Regions from separate parts of the Hydrogenophaga aquatica genome, predicted to be linked through region 2. Evidence: predicted binding sites of a transcription regulator. Region 2 holds the regulator's gene; the other holds the start of a gene.

Region 1 (9,136 bases), on a different contig from region 2:
ACTACCAGAAGGAGGACGACACCTTCCGGCAAGACTTCATGAACGGCAATGGCAGCCCGAGCCGCAAGCGTTTGGAGCGCGCCATCGACCGGGCAGAAACGTTTTACGGCACACTCACGGCCGAGCAGCGCCTGTGGGTGCGGCAGCGCATGCAGCAATCGGCATTCAAGCCTGATGTGACCCTTGCAGAGCGGCAGCGCCGCCAGCAGGACCTGCTGGACACATTGGCCGCCGTGCAGGCAGGTTCGAACCCGCTGCCCCTGTTGCAGGCCTACTGGTTTCGGGTGAACCGCGCGCCATCGACCGGGTATGACGCCTACGCCAAAGCCGTGGTTGACGATGGATGCGCCTTCATCGCCGAACTGCACAACCGTACCACGGCGCAGCAGCGCCAGCAGGCAGCGAACAAGCTGGGCGAATTCGAGCAGATATTCCGGGCACTGGCCGCCCAGCCCTGAGCGCACATAAAAAAACCCGCTGGGCTGGCCAGCGGGTTTTTACAGGACGCGGAGGCGTCAGGCAGATCACATGCCCATGCCACCCATGCCGCCCATGTCGCCCATGCCACCGGGCATGGCAGGAGCGTCTTCCTTCGGAGCCTCGGCCACCATGCACTCGGTGGTCAGCATCAGCGAAGCCACGGAAGCGGCGTTCTGCAGAGCAGTGCGGGTCACTTTCGTCGGGTCCAGAATGCCCATCTCGATCATGTCGCCGTAGGTGTCGTTGGCAGCGTTGAAGCCAAAGTTGCCTTTGCCTTCCAGCACCTTGTTGATCACCACGGACGGCTCGCCACCGGCGTTGCCCACGATCTCGCGCAGCGGGGCTTCGATCGCCTTCAGCACCAGCTTGATGCCGGCGTCCTGGTCGGCGTTGTCACCCTTGATGGTGCCAGCGGACTGCTTGGCGCGCAGCAGGGCCACGCCACCGCCAGCCACAATGCCTTCTTCCACGGCAGCGCGGGTAGCGTGCAGCGCGTCTTCCACGCGAGCCTTCTTCTCTTTCATTTCCACTTCGGTGGCGGCACCCACCTTGATCACTGCCACGCCGCCGGCCAGCTTGGCCACGCGCTCTTGCAGCTTCTCACGGTCGTAGTCGCTGGTGGCTTCTTCGATCTGGATGCGGATCTGCTTCACGCGGGCTTCGATGTCGGCAGCGGCACCGGCGCCATCGATGATGGTGGTGTTTTCCTTGCCCACTTCCACGCGCTTGGCTTGGCCCAGGTCGGCCAGGGTCACCTTTTCCAGGGTCAGGCCCACTTCTTCAGCGATGACCTTGCCGCCCGTCAGGATGGCGATGTCTTCCAGCATGGCCTTGCGGCGGTCGCCGAAGCCAGGTGCCTTCACAGCCACAACCTTCAGGATGCCGCGGATGGTGTTGACCACCAGGGTCGCCAGGGCTTCGCCTTCCACGTCCTCGGCAATGATCAGCAGCGGACGGCCAGCCTTGGCCACGGCTTCCAGCGTGGGCAGCAGGTCGCGGATGTTGCTGATCTTCTTGTCGAACAGCAGGATGAAGGGGTTGTCCAGCAGGGCGGCCTGCTTTTCGGGGTTGTTGATGAAGTAGGGCGACAGGTAGCCGCGGTCGAACTGCATGCCTTCGACCACGTCCAGCTCGTTCTGCAGGCTCTTGCCGTCTTCAACGGTGATCACGCCTTCCTTGCCGACCTTGTCCATCGCGTTGGCGATGATTTCGCCGATGGAGGAGTCGCTGTTGGCGGAGATGGAGCCAACCTGGGCGATTTCCTTGCTGGTGGTGGTGGGCTTGGAGGCCTTCTTCAGCTCGGCGATCAGGGCTTCCACAGCCTTGTCGATGCCGCGCTTCAGGTCCATCGGGTTCATGCCGGCGGCCACGTACTTCATGCCTTCGCGCACGATGGCCTGGGCCAGCACGGTGGCGGTGGTGGTGCCGTCACCAGCGTTGTCGGAGGTCTTGGAAGCGACTTCCTTGACCATCTGGGCGCCCATGTTCTGCAGCTTGTCCTTCAGCTCGATTTCCTTGGCCACGGACACCCCGTCCTTGGTCACTGTGGGGGCGCCGAAGGAGCGCTCCAGCACCACGTTGCGGCCCTTGGGGCCCAGGGTCACTTTCACGGCGTTGGCCAGGATGTTCACACCCTCAACCATGCGGGCGCGGGCTTCGCCGCCGAACACTACGTCTTTTGCTGCCATTTTTCAGGTTCCTTATTCAATACAGAGGGAGGAGGGCTTACTTCTCAACGACCGCGAACAGGTCGTCTTCCTTCATGACCAGCAGTTCGTCGCCATCGACCTTGACGGTCTGGCCGCTGTACTTGCCGAACAGCACGCGGTCGCCCACTTTCACGCTCAGGGCCTTGGTCTCACCCTTGTCGTTCGTCTTGCCCGGGCCCACAGCCAGCACTTCACCCTGGTCGGGCTTCTCTGCGGCGTTGTCGGGGATCACGATGCCCGAAGCGGTTTTGGTTTCGTTTTCCAGACGCTTGACGATCACGCGATCGGCGAGAGGACGAAGTTTCATGAGATCTCCTGTATCAGTGAGAGAAACGTTGGTTGGACGGTTCGTGGAGGCGTAGGCGTCAAGCCTGTTAGCACTCACCTCCAGCGAGTGCTAATGATAAGGGCGGAATCGCCGGTTTTCAAGAGTTGGGGCTTGATCCCTGGCAACGTTGTCGGGCTGGCGCTTGAGCCCTAACGTCGTGCCTGAAACAACAAACCCCGCCGCGGCGGGGTTTGTGTTGAAGAAGTGACGGTCAGAAACGGTGACGGATGCCGAGCGCAATGCTCGTGCTGTCCACGCCCGCTGCGCGGGTCACGCCGCCCAGGTAGCCGTTGCCGCCAGGCGCAGCCTGCCCCTTGGTCCCGTTGTCGAAGCGGGTGATCACGGCGTTGATGTCCGTGCGCTTGGACAGCGCATAGGTGTAGGCGACACCATAAGAGCTCACGTCGCCGTCGAATGCGGTCTTGTCGTTGCGCTTGCTGTAGGCGAACGTAACGGTGCTGGCGCCGAAGGGAATACGGTAGCCGATGTTGAAGAGGTGAGCGTCGACTTTGAAGGCGTTGATGTACGCGGTTTGGACGTCTGCTGCAACGGCGGCAAGCGCCCCGTTCAAGCTCACCAGAGTTTGGGCAAGGGTGGAGAAACCACTTGGGTTATCGTCCTTGTGGATCGAGTACAAGGCGCTCAGCTTGCCGGGGCCAACGTTCACCCAGCCCCCCAAGGTGGTCGTGGTCAACGACTTCTGGCCCACTTCGTTGTTCCGGGTGTTGTGACCCAAGCCAACGGCGTAGCCGTCGCCCTTGTACATAGCCATCGCACCGACCAGCCGATTGTTGGAGCTGGAGCTGCCAGTTTCACCCATGCCGATCATCAAAGAGGCTGTTACGCCCCCCGTCTGGATGCGGTACTGAAGGGCGTTACTTACACGGATGTCAAACCCCGCAGGGATGGCGGCCAACTGCCCAGCCGCCAGGGAGGACTGGGTTTCTGTGGCGTCGAAGGTTGCAGCAACCTCATAGCCCGGGGTGTACTGGCGGCCTGCGAGAACCGCTCCTACGGGGGTGATCAGCCCCACAAATGCTTGGCGGTCAAACTGATTGTTGGTTAGGTTGACGCCAAATGTGCTGCCAAGCAACGGGTTTACGCCGTTGACAGCGGCTGTGGTGAGTCCGTTGGTTGCCAGTCCGAGTGCCGCAGGCGTTGCAATCCGGTCAGGCACCTGACTGCCGGAAGCAGGACGGTTTGAAAGGCTGCCCGTATCCACCTCAAACCGGCTTTCCAGAGTGAAGATGGTCTTGTAGCCCCCGCCCAGGTCTTCGGTGCCCTTGAGGCCCCAGCGGGAACCTTCCATGATGCCGCTGGACAACTGTGTGACCGAGCCCTGCGCCAAGCCGGAGACGCGGGTGATGCCTGCGTCCACCAAGCCGTACAGCTGTACGTTCTGGGCGTGTGCAGCAGAGCCGAAAGAAAGGAGGGCGGCCGCACTCAGCGGCAACAGGCGGAAAACAGACGAAGCCGACTTGACCAAGGGTTTCATGTGCAAAGTCTCCAGCGTGGGTGGTTGTGATGACATGCTCATCGTAACGGCAGCGGGTGAGTGAAAACGAACGCCCGTGCTTTTTTAGGCAAAAAGCCCACAGGGGTTTTCCCGGGTGAGTGTGTGCAGCTTGATCTCTTGGTGTCATTGTTGATATTTGGGTTGGGGTTCGCCCTTAAGGGTTAACACCCAAAAAATGTCTCTTTTATGAAACAGTTCTGGCGCTTTTCATGGCCCATAAGTGGAAGAGCGTAGAAAACTCTGGTGCAATAGCTGAGCACCTTCTCTTTCGCGAGATCTGCCTGGCGCAGACAGTCTGCGCTGGTCCTTGAAACTTTTAGGGAAAATTTCAGATGAAAAAGTCTCTCATTGCTCTGGCCGTTCTGGCTGTTTCCGGCGCCGCCATGGCTCAGTCCAGCGTGACCGTGTACGGTATCGCTGACATTTGGTTTGGTTCTTCCAAGGTGTCTGGCGTCAATTCCCTTGACGCTAACGGCAACTATGACGCAACCAAGGACGGCGTTCGTCGCACCGTGCTGCAGAGCGGCGGTGTGAGCGGCAGCCGCTTCGGTTTCAAAGGTACCGAAGATTTGGGCGGTGGTCTGAAGGCGAACTTCCTGTTGGAGCAGGGCTTCAGCATTGATACCGGTGCCGCAACTGCAGGCCAAGCGTTCAGCCGCCAATCTTATGTGGGGCTGTCCGGTGGCTTCGGTGAAGTCAAGCTGGGTAAAATGTGGACCGCCTACGACGACATCAGCGGCGCTACCAACAGCGCATTTGACTCCGCTCTGGCAGCAGTGAATAACGTTTTCTTCAGCAACGGCTACAGCGCTAACCCGGCAAATGGCGTGTATTACGCAACTCCCTCCTTTGGTGGTTTCAGTGGTGCAGTAAGCTACGCCTTTGGCGAAGACAAAACTGCTGCTCTGAGTTCTTCCAATACTGTGGCATTCCACGCCAAGTATGAGGATGGCCCGATCTATGCTGGTGTTGCTTACCAGCGCCAAAAGCCCCAGGGTAGCGGAGCGTCTGACAAGTTCACCCGCATCAACGGTTCTTACGACTTTGGCCCCGCCAAGCTGCTGGCTAGCTACGGCAACGTGAAGGAAGATACTGGCGAGAAGACCAATGAATACCACATTGGTGTGGACGTTCCCCTGGGCGGTGCTCTGACACTGTCTGGTGGCTACGCTACTTCCAAGACCAAGCTGGCGGGCGCCACCGACAGCAAGCGTTCCGGCTATGGTATCGCCCTGGCATACGGTCTGTCCAAGCGCACTACTGTTTACACCGGCATCCACAGCTCTAAGAGCAAAGACGCTGCTGGTGTCGAAGATGGCAAGGCAACGATCTACGCTGTCGGTCTGAAGCACACCTTCTAATTCACAGCGGGCTTTGCCCGCTTGAGCAAGAGGGTTCATCAAGCCAGTCGGTTCACCGACTGGCTTTTTTGTTGTCTACGGGCAACAAAAGTGCGTGAAACCCCGGATTGACCAAGCTGTGTCACATGAGCTTGGCGTAATGGCTCCAGCCCCTTCCTGCAAGGGGTGAGTCGGGAGGGTGAAAGCTCCCGAAGTTCTTAACTCTGGAGCCTTTTCATGAAAAAAAGCCTGATTGCATTGGCCGTGCTGGCCGCTACCGGCGCCGCCATGGCGCAGTCTTCCGTCACCGTCTACGGCCGCGTCGATGCATCCCTCGGTAACGAAAAAACCACTACCCGCAACGCCGATGGCAGCATTGCCAGCGAGTTGAGTATGGCCAAGCAGTTCAACGGCAGCGACGCTGGCCTGACCGGAAGCCGTTGGGGTTTGATGGGGACCGAAGATCTGGGTGGTGGTCTGAAGGCCATCTTCAAGCTGGAGAACCGCTTCAACGTAGACACCGGGGCTTCTGCTGACCCTTACTTCAGCGGTGACGCCTACGTTGGCTTGTCCGGCAGCTTTGGTGCTGTCAAGCTTGGCCGCACTTACAGCGTGCTGGACGATGTGCGTGCCGTGGCCGTGAGCCAAAACGTGTTTGACTCTGCCTTCACGCCCACCAGCAGCGTGTACCGTGTGAACCGCGCTGGCACGGGCACCAGTTCGTCCAACGACTACAGCAGCAAGTCTGCCAACATGATTCGTTACGAGTCCCCGGTGTTTGGCGGCTTCAGTTTCGGCTTTAACTACGCCATGGACGAAAAGGTGACGGACGCCGACATCACCAAGAACGGCATGCGCAACACCGCGTTGATGGTTCGTTACAAGCAGGGGCCGCTGGATGTGGCGCTGGGCTACGCCAAAGAGGATATGTATTCCAGCCCGGCCAGCGATGTGAACGACCGCAAGTACACCGCACTGTCTGCCTCCTATGACTTTGGCGTCGTGCGGGTGTCTGGTGGGGTCAATCGCCGCAGTGGCGATACGCAAGTGGCCAACAACGCCACCCTGACGGATGGCAAGGACAGCGAATACACCCTGGGCCTGACGGTGCCGATGGGGGCATTTGCCTTCTCGGGTGGTTACGCCAGCAGCAAGGTGAAAGAGGCTGGTGCCACCGTTGCCAAGGCCTCTGGCTTTGGCCTGGGCATGACTTACAGCCTGTCCAAGCGCACCCGTTTGTACGCAGGCTACCGCGACTACGCCACCAAAGACGCTGCAGGCGTCAAGCGTTCGGAAAACCGTCTGTACGCTGCCGGCATCCGTCATGACTTCTGATCAGGGTTTTTTGTATTGACTCTGTCATGAAACCCCGTTAAAGAGGGGTGCCGTCGCGGCGCCCCTTGTGTTGCAAAAACACAACCAAATGCCCTTGAATCTTGCCAAATGGGTGGGGGTGTGAGGGTTGCTCTGGTTTAATTCCTTCAGCTTCCCGCGACGGAAGTCAGGTCGGCAAGGTACTGCCAGCCGATCGAAGTCGTTTCAAACCTAGGAGAACCCTCAATGAAAAAGAGCCTGATCGCTCTGGCCGTTCTGGCCGCTTCCGGCGCCGCGATGGCCCAGTCTTCCGTTGAACTGTATGGCCGCCTGGACGCCAGCTTGGTGAGCACCTCCACCAAAATCAATGGCGTGAAGCAGTACCCCGCTACCAAGACCGGTATCGAGTCCAGCCAGCTGAACACCCAGTTCTGGGGTCTGCGTGGCACCGAGGATCTGGGCGGTGGTCTGAAGGCTATCTTCAAGCTGGAAAGCAACTTCAACATCGACAACGGTGCTGTGGATGCTAATGGCATGTTTGCACGTGAAGCCAACGTTGGTTTGGCGGGCGGCTTCGGTTCCGTCAAGCTGGGCCGTAACTACACCGCTTACGACTCCCTGGCTGGTGCAACCAACCACACTTGGAACTCCAACATCAACGTGTGGGGCACTGTTGCTAACACCGGTCTGGCTAACTACGCTGGTCGTGTCAACCACTCTGTGATTTACGACTCTCCGAACTTCTCGGGTTTCAGCGGCTCCTTCAGCTACGCTTTCGGTGAAGACAAGACGGCTGCTCTGTCTGCTTCGGACAACACCAGCATGCAGGTTCGCTATGCCAATGGTCCGCTGTTGGTTGGTTTTGGTTACCAAAAACAAGAAGTTCAGAACGCTGCTGACATCAAGTACAACATTCTGGGTGCTTCTTACGACTTCGGCGTTGCGAAGCTGACTGGTTCTTACCAGACCGGCAAGCAAGGTGCTACCAAAGACAAAGACTATCAACTGGGCGTGAGCATGCCCTTTGGTGCATACGCTGTGGCACTGGGCTATGCCAAGAGCAAGAGCGAAACCGCTGGCGTGAAGCTGGATGGTAGCGGCTACGCCCTGGTGGGTACCTACAACCTGTCCAAGCGCACGACCGCCTACGTGGGCTACGAGAACACCAAGGTTGAATCTGCTGGTGGTGCTACCACCACCAAGGTTTCCAACCTGGCTGTTGGCGTCCGCCACACCTTCTGATGACTGCGGTCGCAAGACCGCTTTCTTCGGACAGTGCCAAAACCGCCTGGCTTGCCAGGCGGTTTTTTTTGTACCCTTGGCAGCATGACGTATTTTGACCATTGGGGCACAGAAGTGCGGGTGCTGCACACCCACATCTCCACGGTGGTGCTGGCGAGCGACTTGGCCTACAAGTTCAAGAAGCCGGTGAAGCTGCCCTTCCTGGACTTTTCTACGCTGGAAGCCCGGCGCCATTACTGCGAGGAAGAGTTGCGGTTGAACCGCCGCACGGCACCAGATCTGTACCTGGACGTGTTGCCGGTGAGCACCCGTGCCGATGGCGCCTTGGTGCTGGGTGCAACGGCCAATGCCCCCGTGACCGATTGGGTGCTGCGCATGCGGCGCTTCCCCGCAGAGGCCGTGTGGTCGCACATGGCGGCCAACGGACAATTGAACGATGCTCGGGTGGATGCCCTGGCTGCCCACGTGGCGGCTTTTCACACGGCGCAGGAGCCGATGCCGCCCAATTGGGCACCCGCCAAAGACGTCGACGCCTGGACCGAAGACAGCCTGGATGCCATTGCGCGCCACCCGGGCCGGCCGACCTGGCTCACTCTTGAGCGACATACCAGGCTGCGGGAGCAGATAGGCCATCGCCTAGCTGGGCTGGAACCCTGGCGGCACAGACGCCAGGCACAAGGCTGGGTTCGGGAGTGCCATGGCGACCTGCACCTGGCCAACCTGGTGGAATGGCAGGGGAGGCAGGTGGCCTTCGATGCCATCGAGTTCGAGCCAGACCTGCGCTGCATCGACGTGATGAACGATGCGGCCTTCGCATTCATGGATTTGCTGGCGCACGGCTTGCCCGCATTGGCCTGGCGTTTTGTGAATGCCTATGTGGAGCACACGGGCGACTTTGACGGCCTGACGGGGTTGCACGCCTTTGCCACGTACAGGGCGCTGGTGCGGGCGAACGTGGCGCTTTTGAGCAATGCGCCGCCCGAAGTGTTTGAGCGCTACTGGCTGCTGGCCGAACACCTGGCGGCGCCGCCACGCACCCCGGCTGTGCTGGTGACGATGGGTTTGAGCGGCTCGGGGAAGTCCACACTGGCGCAGGAATTGGTGGCCCTGCTCGCCTTGCAGGGGGTGGGCGCGGTGCGGGTGCGGTCAGACGTGGAACGCAAGCGCCTGTGCGGCCTGCCCGCCACGGCCAGGCCAGGGCCGGATA
Region 2 (9,136 bases):
ACCGGGCCGAGCTGGAACGCCTGACCAGCGAGCTGGGACAAAGTGACGAGATGGCGGAAGAGGCAGTCACCGAGTCCTGGCCCGCCGTGGACAGTGCCGCTGCATCTCATGGCACGGCGGCCTGACCGGGAGGCGGGAAGACAGGCCGTTCCCGCAGCGTTTTTCCCTACCCTGGTGGCCTGGCAGAAAGTGCACGGGCGGCATGGCCTGCCCTGGCAGGGCACGCGCGACCCTTACCGCGTGTGGCTGTCCGAAATCATGCTGCAGCAGACCCAGGTGAGCACCGTGCTGGGCTACTACCCGCGCTTTCTGGCGCGTTTCCCCGACGTGCGCGCGCTGGCCGCTGCGCATCAGGATGACGTGCTGGCGTTGTGGAGCGGCCTGGGTTATTACAGCCGGGCGCGCAACCTGCACCGTTGCGCCCAGGAGGTGGTTGAGCGGTGGGGCGGGGCGTTTCCGCACACGGCCGAGTCTTTGCAGACGCTTCACGGGATCGGACCATCCACGGCGGCAGCCATTGCGGCTTTCTGTTTCGGGGAGCGTGTGTCCATACTCGATGGCAACGTGCGGCGTGTGTTGACTCGTCTGCTGGCCTTTGAAGGTGACCTGGCCGACGCCACGCAGGAGCGCCAGCTGTGGCAACTGGCCCAGGAGATGCTGCCACCGAACCCCACGGCAGACGACATGGCAGCCTACACACAGGGGCTGATGGACCTGGGGGCTACCCTGTGCACGCGTGGCAAGCCGCAATGCCTGCTTTGCCCGGTGGCGCCACTTTGCCAGGCGCGGGTGCAGCAGCGGCCGGGCGACTTCCCCGTCAAGACCCGCAAGCTCGTGCGCCGTACAGAGGAGTGGTGGCTTGTCGTGCACCGGCGCGGCGATGGCGCGATCTGGCTCACCCAACGGCCGCAGCAGGGCATCTGGGCGGGCTTGTACTGCCTGCCGGTGCACACCACGCGTGCTGACGCCTGGGCGTCGGTGGCAGGCGGTTCCTGCAACGAGGTTGCGCCCATGCGGCAGGACACCCTTCGGCACGCGCTGACACACCGTGATCTGGTGCTGCAGGTGGTGGAGTGGCAGGGTGCACTGCCCGAAGTCCGTGCGGCTGCCGAGGCGGGATTGTGGGTGCGCGGACCGCAGGATCTGGAGATAGGCCTGCCCGCACCCGTGCGGCAGTGGTTGCTTCAGCAGTGGTGAAGCATCACGCGCCGGTCAATGACCGGCGGCGTGCCTGAGCGCGTCGAGTTCGCGGTGGCGGCGCTGGACGGTCCAGGCCTTGCCGAAGACGCTGGCCAGCTGCTCCACCAGGTAGACCGAGCGGTGCTGCCCGCCGGTGCAACCCACCGCCACGGTCACGTAGCTGCGGTGGTCCTGCACCATGCGCGGCAGCCAGTGCTCCAGAAATGCCGTGATTTGGTCCTGCATGGCCTGCACTTCCGGCTCCGCGCGCAGGTAGGCTGCCACCGGGGCGTCCTGCCCGGTCAGCGGCTTGAGCTCGGGCTCGTAATGTGGATTGGGCAGCATGCGCACGTCGAACACGTAGTCGGCGTCCATGGGTATGCCGCGCTTGAAAGCAAAGGACTCGAACACCAGCGTGAGCGTGGCTGGCGCCCGGTGCAGCAGGGCCTTGACCTCGCTGCGCAGGTGCGATGCCTTGAGCTGGCTGGTGTCCAGCACCTGCGCCAGCTCGCGCAGTTCACCCAGCATCTCGCGTTCCAGTTCAATCGCATCCACCAGCGCGCGCCGCTGGTCGGCCGTGTCCTTGAGGGAGAGCGGGTGCATGCGCCGTGTCTCGGAAAAGCGCCGGACCAGGGTGTCGGTGGTGGTGTCCAGGAACAGCACGGTCAATGCCTGGCCCTGTTCACGGATGCGCTGCAAACGCTCCGGCAAGCCGGGCAGGGACTTGGCACTGCGCACGTCGATGGCGACGGCCACGCGCTCGGCGCGGTGCTCCTGCTCGACGGCGATGAAAGCTTCGAGCAGTTCTGGCGGCAGGTTGTCCACGCAGTAGAACCCAGCGTCTTCCAGCGCGTGCAGGGCCACCGACTTGCCGGAACCCGACATGCCGGTGATCACCACCAGCTGCATGTTCGAGGCAGGCAAGGTGTTCATGTCTGCAGCATCTCGCGTGCGTGGGCGAGTGAGGTGTCGGACAGCCGGTCACCCCCGAGCATGCGTGCCAGTTCGCGCACGCGGCCGTCGGTGTCGATGATGCGCACTTCGCTGGCAGTGCCTTGCGCATCCTGCTGTTTGGAGACGAGCAGGTGGTGGTCAGCGCAGGCGGCGACCTGCGGCAGGTGCGTTACGGCCAGCACCTGGCGGTCGCGGCCGAGCTGGCGCATCAATTGCCCCACGGTCTGGGCCACGGCGCCGCCAATGCCGCTGTCCACCTCGTCGAAGATAAGGGTGGGGGCCTGCCCCAGCTGGCTGGTGGTGACGGAGATAGCCAGCGCGATGCGCGAGAGTTCGCCGCCCGAGGCCACCTTGCCCACCGGGCGGGGTGTGGTGCCAGGGTGGCCTGCAACCAGGAATTCCACGTTTTCCAGGCCATGGGCCTGCGGCTCGTCCAGCGGCAGCAGCCGCACTTCAAAGCGGCCGCCTGCCATGCCCAGGCCCTGCATGGCTTCGGTGATGGCCTTGGACAGGCGCTGCGCGGCGGTCGAACGGTTCTTGCTGACCTGCTTGGCCGAACGCACCAGCGCCTGGTGGGCGGCACGTTCGCTTTGCTGAAGCGCATCAAGATCGGCGCTGCGCTCCAGTTCCGCCAGGGACTGCTTCCACTCGGCCAGACGCAGCGGCAGCTCTTCAGGCGCACAGCGGTAACGCCGTGCCAGAGACAGCCATTGCCCCAGCCGCTGGTCCAGGGCCTCCAGGGCGGTGGGGTCCACTTCTGTGTGGTTGGCGTGGTGTTGCAGGTCGTGGCAGGCGTCTTCCAGTTGCGCCAGCGCACCTTGCAGCACCTCGGCCAGTTCGCCGTAGCGCGGCTCGATGTGCTGCTGTTCCTGCAGCGCCTGGATGGCGCGGTTCACCAGACCAGTGGCGCCCGGTTCACCCTCGTCGAGTGCGTGCAGGGCGCTCTGGGCGGCATCGATCAGGCCTTGCGCATGGGCCAGGCGGCCGTGCTGCAGGTTGAGTTCATCCCACTCACCGGGTTGCGGCGCCAGCTTGTCCAGTTCGCCGATCTGCCATTGCAGGCGTTCGCGCTCCTGCTGCAGTGTGGCCTGGCGGGCGCGGGCTTCGTCTAGCACGCGCAGGCTGTCGCGCCAGGTGTTCCAGAGGTTGCGCAGTTCGGTCGTGGTGATTTGCGCGTAATCGTCCAGCAGCTGGCGCACCGCGTCGGGCCGCGTCAGGCTTTGCCACGCGTGCTGACCGTGGATGTCCACCAATTCGTCGGCCAGCGCCTTGAGCTGCCCGGCCGTGGCCGTGCTGCCATTGATCCACGCGCGGCTGCGGCCCTGGGTGTCTATGCTGCGGCGCAGGAGCAGCGGCTCGCCTTCTTCGGCGGCAAAGCCGTTATCGTCCAGCCAGCGGCGCACAGGGGCGCTGGCCAGGAATTCGGCGCTGATCTCGCAGCGCTGCGCCCCTTCGCGCACCACGCCAGCGTCACCACGTGCGCCCAGCACCAGTTGCAAGGCGTCAATCAAGATGGATTTGCCCGCACCGGTTTCACCCGTAAGCACGGTGAAGCCGTTTTCCAGGTCCAGATCCAGGCTGCGCACGATCACGAAATCGCGCAGCACCATGCGCTGCAGGCTCACGTCACCACCCCCTCGTTCCAGTGCAGTTTCTTGCGCAAGGTGTCGAAATAACTCCAGCCCACGGGGTGCAGCAGGCGCAGCTCGTGGGCAGACCGCCGCACGGTGATGCGGTCGCGGTGCAACAGGCTGGTGAAGGTCTGCATGTCGAAGTGCGCGCTGGCGTCGCGTCCGGCCACCACTTCCACGGCAATTTCGCCGGTGGACGGCAGCACGATCGGGCGGTTGGACAGCGTATGCGGTGCGATGGGCACCATCACCCAACCATCGATGGCGGGGTGCAGCAGCGGGCCGCCAGCCGACAGCGCGTAGGCCGTGGAGCCGGTGGAAGATGCAATGATGAGACCGTCGGCGCGCTGGTTGGCCACGAAGTGCCCGTCAACCTCCACGCGCAACTCCACCATGCTCGGGGCGCCGCCCCGGTTGACCACCACGTCGTTCATGGCAATGGTTTCGAACACGCAGTGGCCGTCGCGCCAGACCCCTGCCTGCATCAGTGCGCGCTGGTCTTCCTCGTACTCGCCGCGCAGCATGGGTGCCAGCAGCGTTTCGAAAGTATTGAAGGGGATGTCGGTGATGAAGCCCAGGCGACCCTGGTTGATGCCCACCAGCGGCACGTTGTAGCGGGCCAGCTGGCGGCCTATGCCCAGCATGGTGCCGTCGCCGCCCATCACCAGCGCCAGATCGCACTGCGCGCCGATGCCTTCCACGTCCAGCACGTGGTATTGGGTCAGCCCGGTGTTGAGGGCCGTGTCGTGTTCGATGACGACGTCGCAGCCCTGGTCGTGCAGGAAGTGGGCAATGCGTTCCAGGGCATCCTTGGAGCCCACGGCGTTGTATTTGCCCACTATGGCGACATGTTTGAACATGGTTAAATTACAGCACAAGCTTTTTACAATGACCTGATGTTAGACGACCGCGCCAAGCTGCTGCTCAAGACGTTGGTGGAGCGCTACATTGCCGACGGGCAACCGGTCGGCTCCCGCACGCTTTCCAAGGCGGCCGGGCTGGAGTTGTCGCCCGCCACCATACGCAACGTGATGAGTGACCTGGAGGACCTGGGCCTCATTGCCAGTCCGCACACGTCGGCCGGGCGCGTGCCCACGGCGCGTGGCTATCGCCTGTTCGTGGACACCATGCTCACCGTGCGGCGCGAGGAGATTTCAACGCTGGAACACCTGCCCGCGCCCAGCCTCGCCGCCGACCAGCCGCGCCAGGTCATCAGCCAGGCCGCGCAGATGCTTTCCAGTCTCTCGCAGTTCGTGGGGGTGGTGATGGCGCCCCGGCGGCCTACGGTGTTCCGCCACATCGAATTCCTGAGCCTGTCAGACCGTCGGGTGCTGGTCATCCTGGTGTCGCCCGAGGGCGACGTGCAGAACCGCGTGATCCACACCGAGGCTGCCTTCACGCAGTCGCAGCTTCAGGAGGCCGCCAACTTCCTCAATGCGCACTACTCGGGGCTGACCATCGAGCAGGTGCGCGAACGGCTGCGCACCGAGGTCGAGGCCCTGCGCAGCGAGATCGCCAGCCTCATGGTCAAGGCGGTCGATGTGAGCTCGCAGGCCATCGAGACGCAGGACGAGGTGGTGGTGGCCGGGGAGCGCAACCTGCTTTCTGTCAGCGAGTTCTCGCACGACATGGGCAACCTGCGCAAGATGTTCGACCTGTTCGAACACAAGACGCAGCTCATGCGGCTGCTGGAAGTCTCCAACCAGGCCGAGGGCGTGCGCATCTTCATCGGCGGTGAGAGCCAGGTGGTGCCCTACGAGGAACTGTCGGTGGTGAGCGCGCCGTACGAAGTGGACGGCAAGGTGGTGGGCACGCTGGGTGTGATCGGCCCGCAGCGCATGCCTTACGACCGCATGATCCAGATCGTGGACATCACGTCCAAGCTGGTGAGCAACGCACTGAGCCAGCAGCGCTGAAACAGCACCTGCGGCGGCTACAATCTCGGGCTTGGTCAGGGCCGTTAGCTCAGTTGGTCAGAGCAGAGGACTCATAATCCTTTGGTCGTTGGTTCAAGTCCAACACGGCCTACCAAAAAATCTTGTTCGAAAGAACGAGGGGGTTGAAAGAAGGCCGAAAACGGTGTTATACTTTCAGCTTCAGCAAGCGGCTGTAGCTCAGTTGGATAGAGTACTTGGCTACGAACCAAGGGGTCGTGGGTTCGAATCCTGCCAGCCGCGCCAAATCTGTAAGCCTCGCAATCGGAAACGGTTGCGAGGCTTTTCAGTTTCTGGCGTTGTGTTTTCCCGCATTCTCAATGGCAATGCACGCTTCCAGCCTTGTTGTCCATGTGGCAACACTGGCCAGGTGGTGAACTCTTGCGGCAACCGCCGCCATGTTCCAGTAGGCCAGAGAGATTGCCCGGGAGTGGTGTGTAAACGATTGAACCCGCATTGGCTATCGAAGATGCGAGTGCGACGGTCGCGACAGCAAGCAGCCACTTCATCATCAGCCTCCCTGTGGGTGCACAAGAGTTGCAATTTGGCATAGATCACATCTCTTGTAAACACATGGATTGCCTGACGGATGCCATTCCTCGGGCAGCAACGGCATCTCGCGCCGAATGGCTGTGCCGTGGTCAGCGTGCCAGTGCCCGGCGTGCCGCGTAGCTGATGCCGTCCACCAGGCCCACCATAAGCAGCATGGCTGCCAGCACCGTGGCGGTCTTGCCCATGTGGAAAAGCCCCATGTGAAAGGCCAGCAACTGGCCCAGGCCGCCTGCCCCCACCACGCCAAGCACGGCGGCGGCGCGGATGTTGTTCTCCCAGCGGTAGAGGGTGTAGCTCAGCACCTGCGGCAGTACCTGCGGCAGTGTGGCGTACAGGAACACGCGAACGGTGCCGACGCCCTGCGTGCGCAAAGCGGCGGCAGGCCCCGGCGGGGCGTTTTCAAGCGCCTCGGCAAAGAGGCGGCCCAGCACGCCGCTGGTATGCAGCGCCAAGGCCAGTGTCCCTGCCAGCGGCCCCAGGCCCGCAGAGATCAGCAGCAGGGCGGCCCACACCAGTTCTGGCACCGAACGCAGGGCGTTGAGCAGCCAGCGTGTGGGTGCCCGGCCCCAGGCCCGGTCGGCCTCGTGCAGGCGGCTGGCGGGCAGGGCCAGCAGCAGTCCCCCTGCCACCGCGAGCAAGGTGCCCAGCACGGACATTGCCAGTGTCTCCCAGGCCCCCAGTGCCACCTTGCGCAAAAACGCGGGCGAGGTGTCGGGTGGAAAAAACTCCCCCAAGAACCGGCCCATGCTGGCCAATGCGTCGGCAGAGAGAAACTGCGCCCACTGCAGATCGAGTGACCAGAAGCTGGCTACCACCAGCAGTAAAAGCCCCGCCATGAACCAGCAGGCCTTGCACCGAGCATCGAACAGCGGCGGCGGCAGCTTGTAGGGCGGGTTGGCGGCGCGGGGTTTGTTCATCGGATCAACCCAGGGTGCGGCGCAGCCAGGCGCTGGCCCGGTCGGCCAGGGCCACCAGTGCCACGAAGACCAGCAGCATGGTGGCCACTTCACCACCGGCAAACATCTTCATGGAGTTGTCGAGCTGCTGGCCCAGCCCGCCCGCGCCAACGAAGCCCAGCACCACTGAAGAACGAATCGCGCATTCCCAGCGGTACACGGTGTAAGAGGTGAGTTCTGCCGCATTGGTGGGCAGCAACCCATAGAAAAACGCTTGCAACCGGCCGCTGCCATTGCGCAGCAAGGTTTCTGTGGCGTGGGTTTCGCCGCTTTCCAGGATGTCGGCATACACCTTGCCCAGCATGCCCCCGTAGGTCAGGGCGATGGCGAACACGCCCGCCGTGGGGCCCAGGCCCACAACACGCACGAACACCAGCGCCCACACCAGTTCGGGTACGCTGCGCAGGACGATCAGCGTCCACCGCACACAGCGGCGGCCCCAGGCGGGCAGCAAGGCCATGCGCCCGGACAGGGCGGAGATGGACAGGACACGCACCGACAGCAAGGCCATGGGGGCCGCGATGAGCAGACCCAGCGTGATGCCCGCTGTGGCAATGGCGACCGTGCGCCAGGTTTCCCGCACCACGAGGGCAAGGAACTCACCGTCCAGCCGCAGGGGCCAGAAGCTGCCCAGGAACTGCGCGCTGGCCTTGAGGCTTTCGGCTTCCAGCAGTATCCACGGCCGGAACTCCGAAGCCACCGCCAGCGGCCACAGCAGCACCAGTGCGGCGCTCATCCAGAACACGCGGCCAGCCCAGGCAGGGTCTCGGCTCGGGGCGGCCCTGGCGGAGTTTTGGGCGATCGCTGTCATGGCCTCGACCCGTTCTCTCAGCGGCAGGTCATCACCACCGGGGCGGCAGGCAGCGGAGCTGCCGCATCCTGGGCGCCCACGCCGTCGCTCAGCTCGTCTTCGTGCTGGTAATAGAGCCTGTCGATGTGCTGCTGCGTGACCTGGGCCGCAGGCAGGTCGAACGCGATCGCGCCTTCGCGCAAACCCACCACGCGAGGGAAATGGGCAAGCGCTGCGTCTACCTGGTGCAGCGTGGACACCAGCGTGATGCCGCGCTCGCGCGCCACGTCGGTCAGGGTGAGCAGGGCCTGGCGGGCTCGCACCGGGTCGAGGGCCGACAAGGGTTCGTCCACCAGCCACAGGCTGGCAGGCGACAGCAGTGCTCGCGCCAGCCCCACGCGCTGGCGTTCCCCACCCGAAAGGCGGTCCACGCGGTCGAAGAGTTTGTCAGCCAGGTCGAAGCGGTCGAGCGCGTCGAATGCGGCCGGTATGTCAGAGGGGTAGAACAGCGATCGCACGCTGGACAACAGGCCCATGGCAGGCAGGCGCCCGGCCAGCACCGATGTGACCACGCGCTGGCGTGGCGGCAGCGGAGGCACCTGCGGTGCAAGGAACAGGCGGCCACGCAGCTTCTGCAACTCAGGCCTGGGCAGGCGCCAGGGGCTTTGGCCGCCCAGCCGCAACTCGCCGCCCGACAAGGGCAGGGCACAGGCCAGCACCTGCAGCAGCGTGGTCTTGCCCGCGCCGGACGGGCCGATCACCGCAACCTGTTCACCCGCCTGCACCGTCAGGCTCAGGGACTGCAGGATGGCCGCCGTGCCTGGTCGTGCTGCCGGGTGACGGGCACTGGCGCCCGCAAGTTCGATGTTCAAGCGCGCAGCCTCGCGTCAGAGCAGCTCGGCGCTGCGGGCAGCGGCCTCGATGCCCTTGTAGTTCTCGGCCTTGGTGGGCACGAAGCGCGTGGCGCGTTGCAGGTCCAGGATTTCCTTGCCCTCGGGGGTGTTGCGGTTGAGCGAGAGCAGGGCATCGGCCAGTTTCTGCCGGAGCGCGGCGGGCATGTCAGCGTGGACCGACCAGTTGTAGTCGAAGTAGGGGGGCGTGGTGTAGAAGGCGCGGACCTTGGTGGTGTCTACCTTCTTT

Evidence for each region. The regulator HrcA, encoded in region 2, represses chaperone genes, less so after heat shock. The targets are predictions, from matches to a motif close to TTAGCACTCNNNNNNNNNGAGTGCTAA.
Region 1: the regulator HrcA is predicted to act here: its motif matches at 2,564-2,590, upstream of groES (co-chaperone GroES).

What each region holds. Positions count from the first base shown of each region.
Region 1 covers NZ_BAAGVK010000012.1:19,678-28,813, forward strand. Annotated here, with positions in the region: gene ACYVHH_RS11380 (DUF6279 family lipoprotein) at 1-458, shown strand, start outside; gene groL (chaperonin GroEL) at 525-2,168, opposite strand; gene groES (co-chaperone GroES) at 2,206-2,496, opposite strand; gene ACYVHH_RS11395 (porin) at 2,729-4,012, opposite strand; gene ACYVHH_RS11400 (porin) at 4,366-5,394, shown strand; gene ACYVHH_RS11405 (porin) at 5,611-6,708, shown strand; gene ACYVHH_RS11410 (porin) at 6,934-7,929, shown strand; gene ACYVHH_RS11415 (bifunctional aminoglycoside phosphotransferase/ATP-binding protein) at 8,014-9,136, shown strand, end outside.
Region 2 covers NZ_BAAGVK010000005.1:31,490-40,625, reverse strand. Annotated here, with positions in the region: gene ACYVHH_RS04750 (dynamin family protein) at 1-125, shown strand, start outside; gene mutY (A/G-specific adenine glycosylase) at 109-1,197, shown strand; gene rapZ (RNase adapter RapZ) at 1,213-2,112, opposite strand; gene recN (DNA repair protein RecN) at 2,109-3,758, opposite strand; gene ACYVHH_RS04730 (NAD kinase) at 3,755-4,624, opposite strand; gene hrcA (heat-inducible transcriptional repressor HrcA) at 4,661-5,680, shown strand; tRNA gene ACYVHH_RS04720 (tRNA-Ile) at 5,719-5,795, shown strand; tRNA gene ACYVHH_RS04715 (tRNA-Arg) at 5,868-5,944, shown strand; gene phnE (phosphonate ABC transporter, permease protein PhnE) at 6,340-7,167, opposite strand; gene ACYVHH_RS04705 (PhnE/PtxC family ABC transporter permease) at 7,172-8,017, opposite strand; gene ACYVHH_RS04700 (phosphonate ABC transporter ATP-binding protein) at 8,035-8,868, opposite strand; gene ACYVHH_RS04695 (putative selenate ABC transporter substrate-binding protein) at 8,884-9,136, opposite strand, start outside.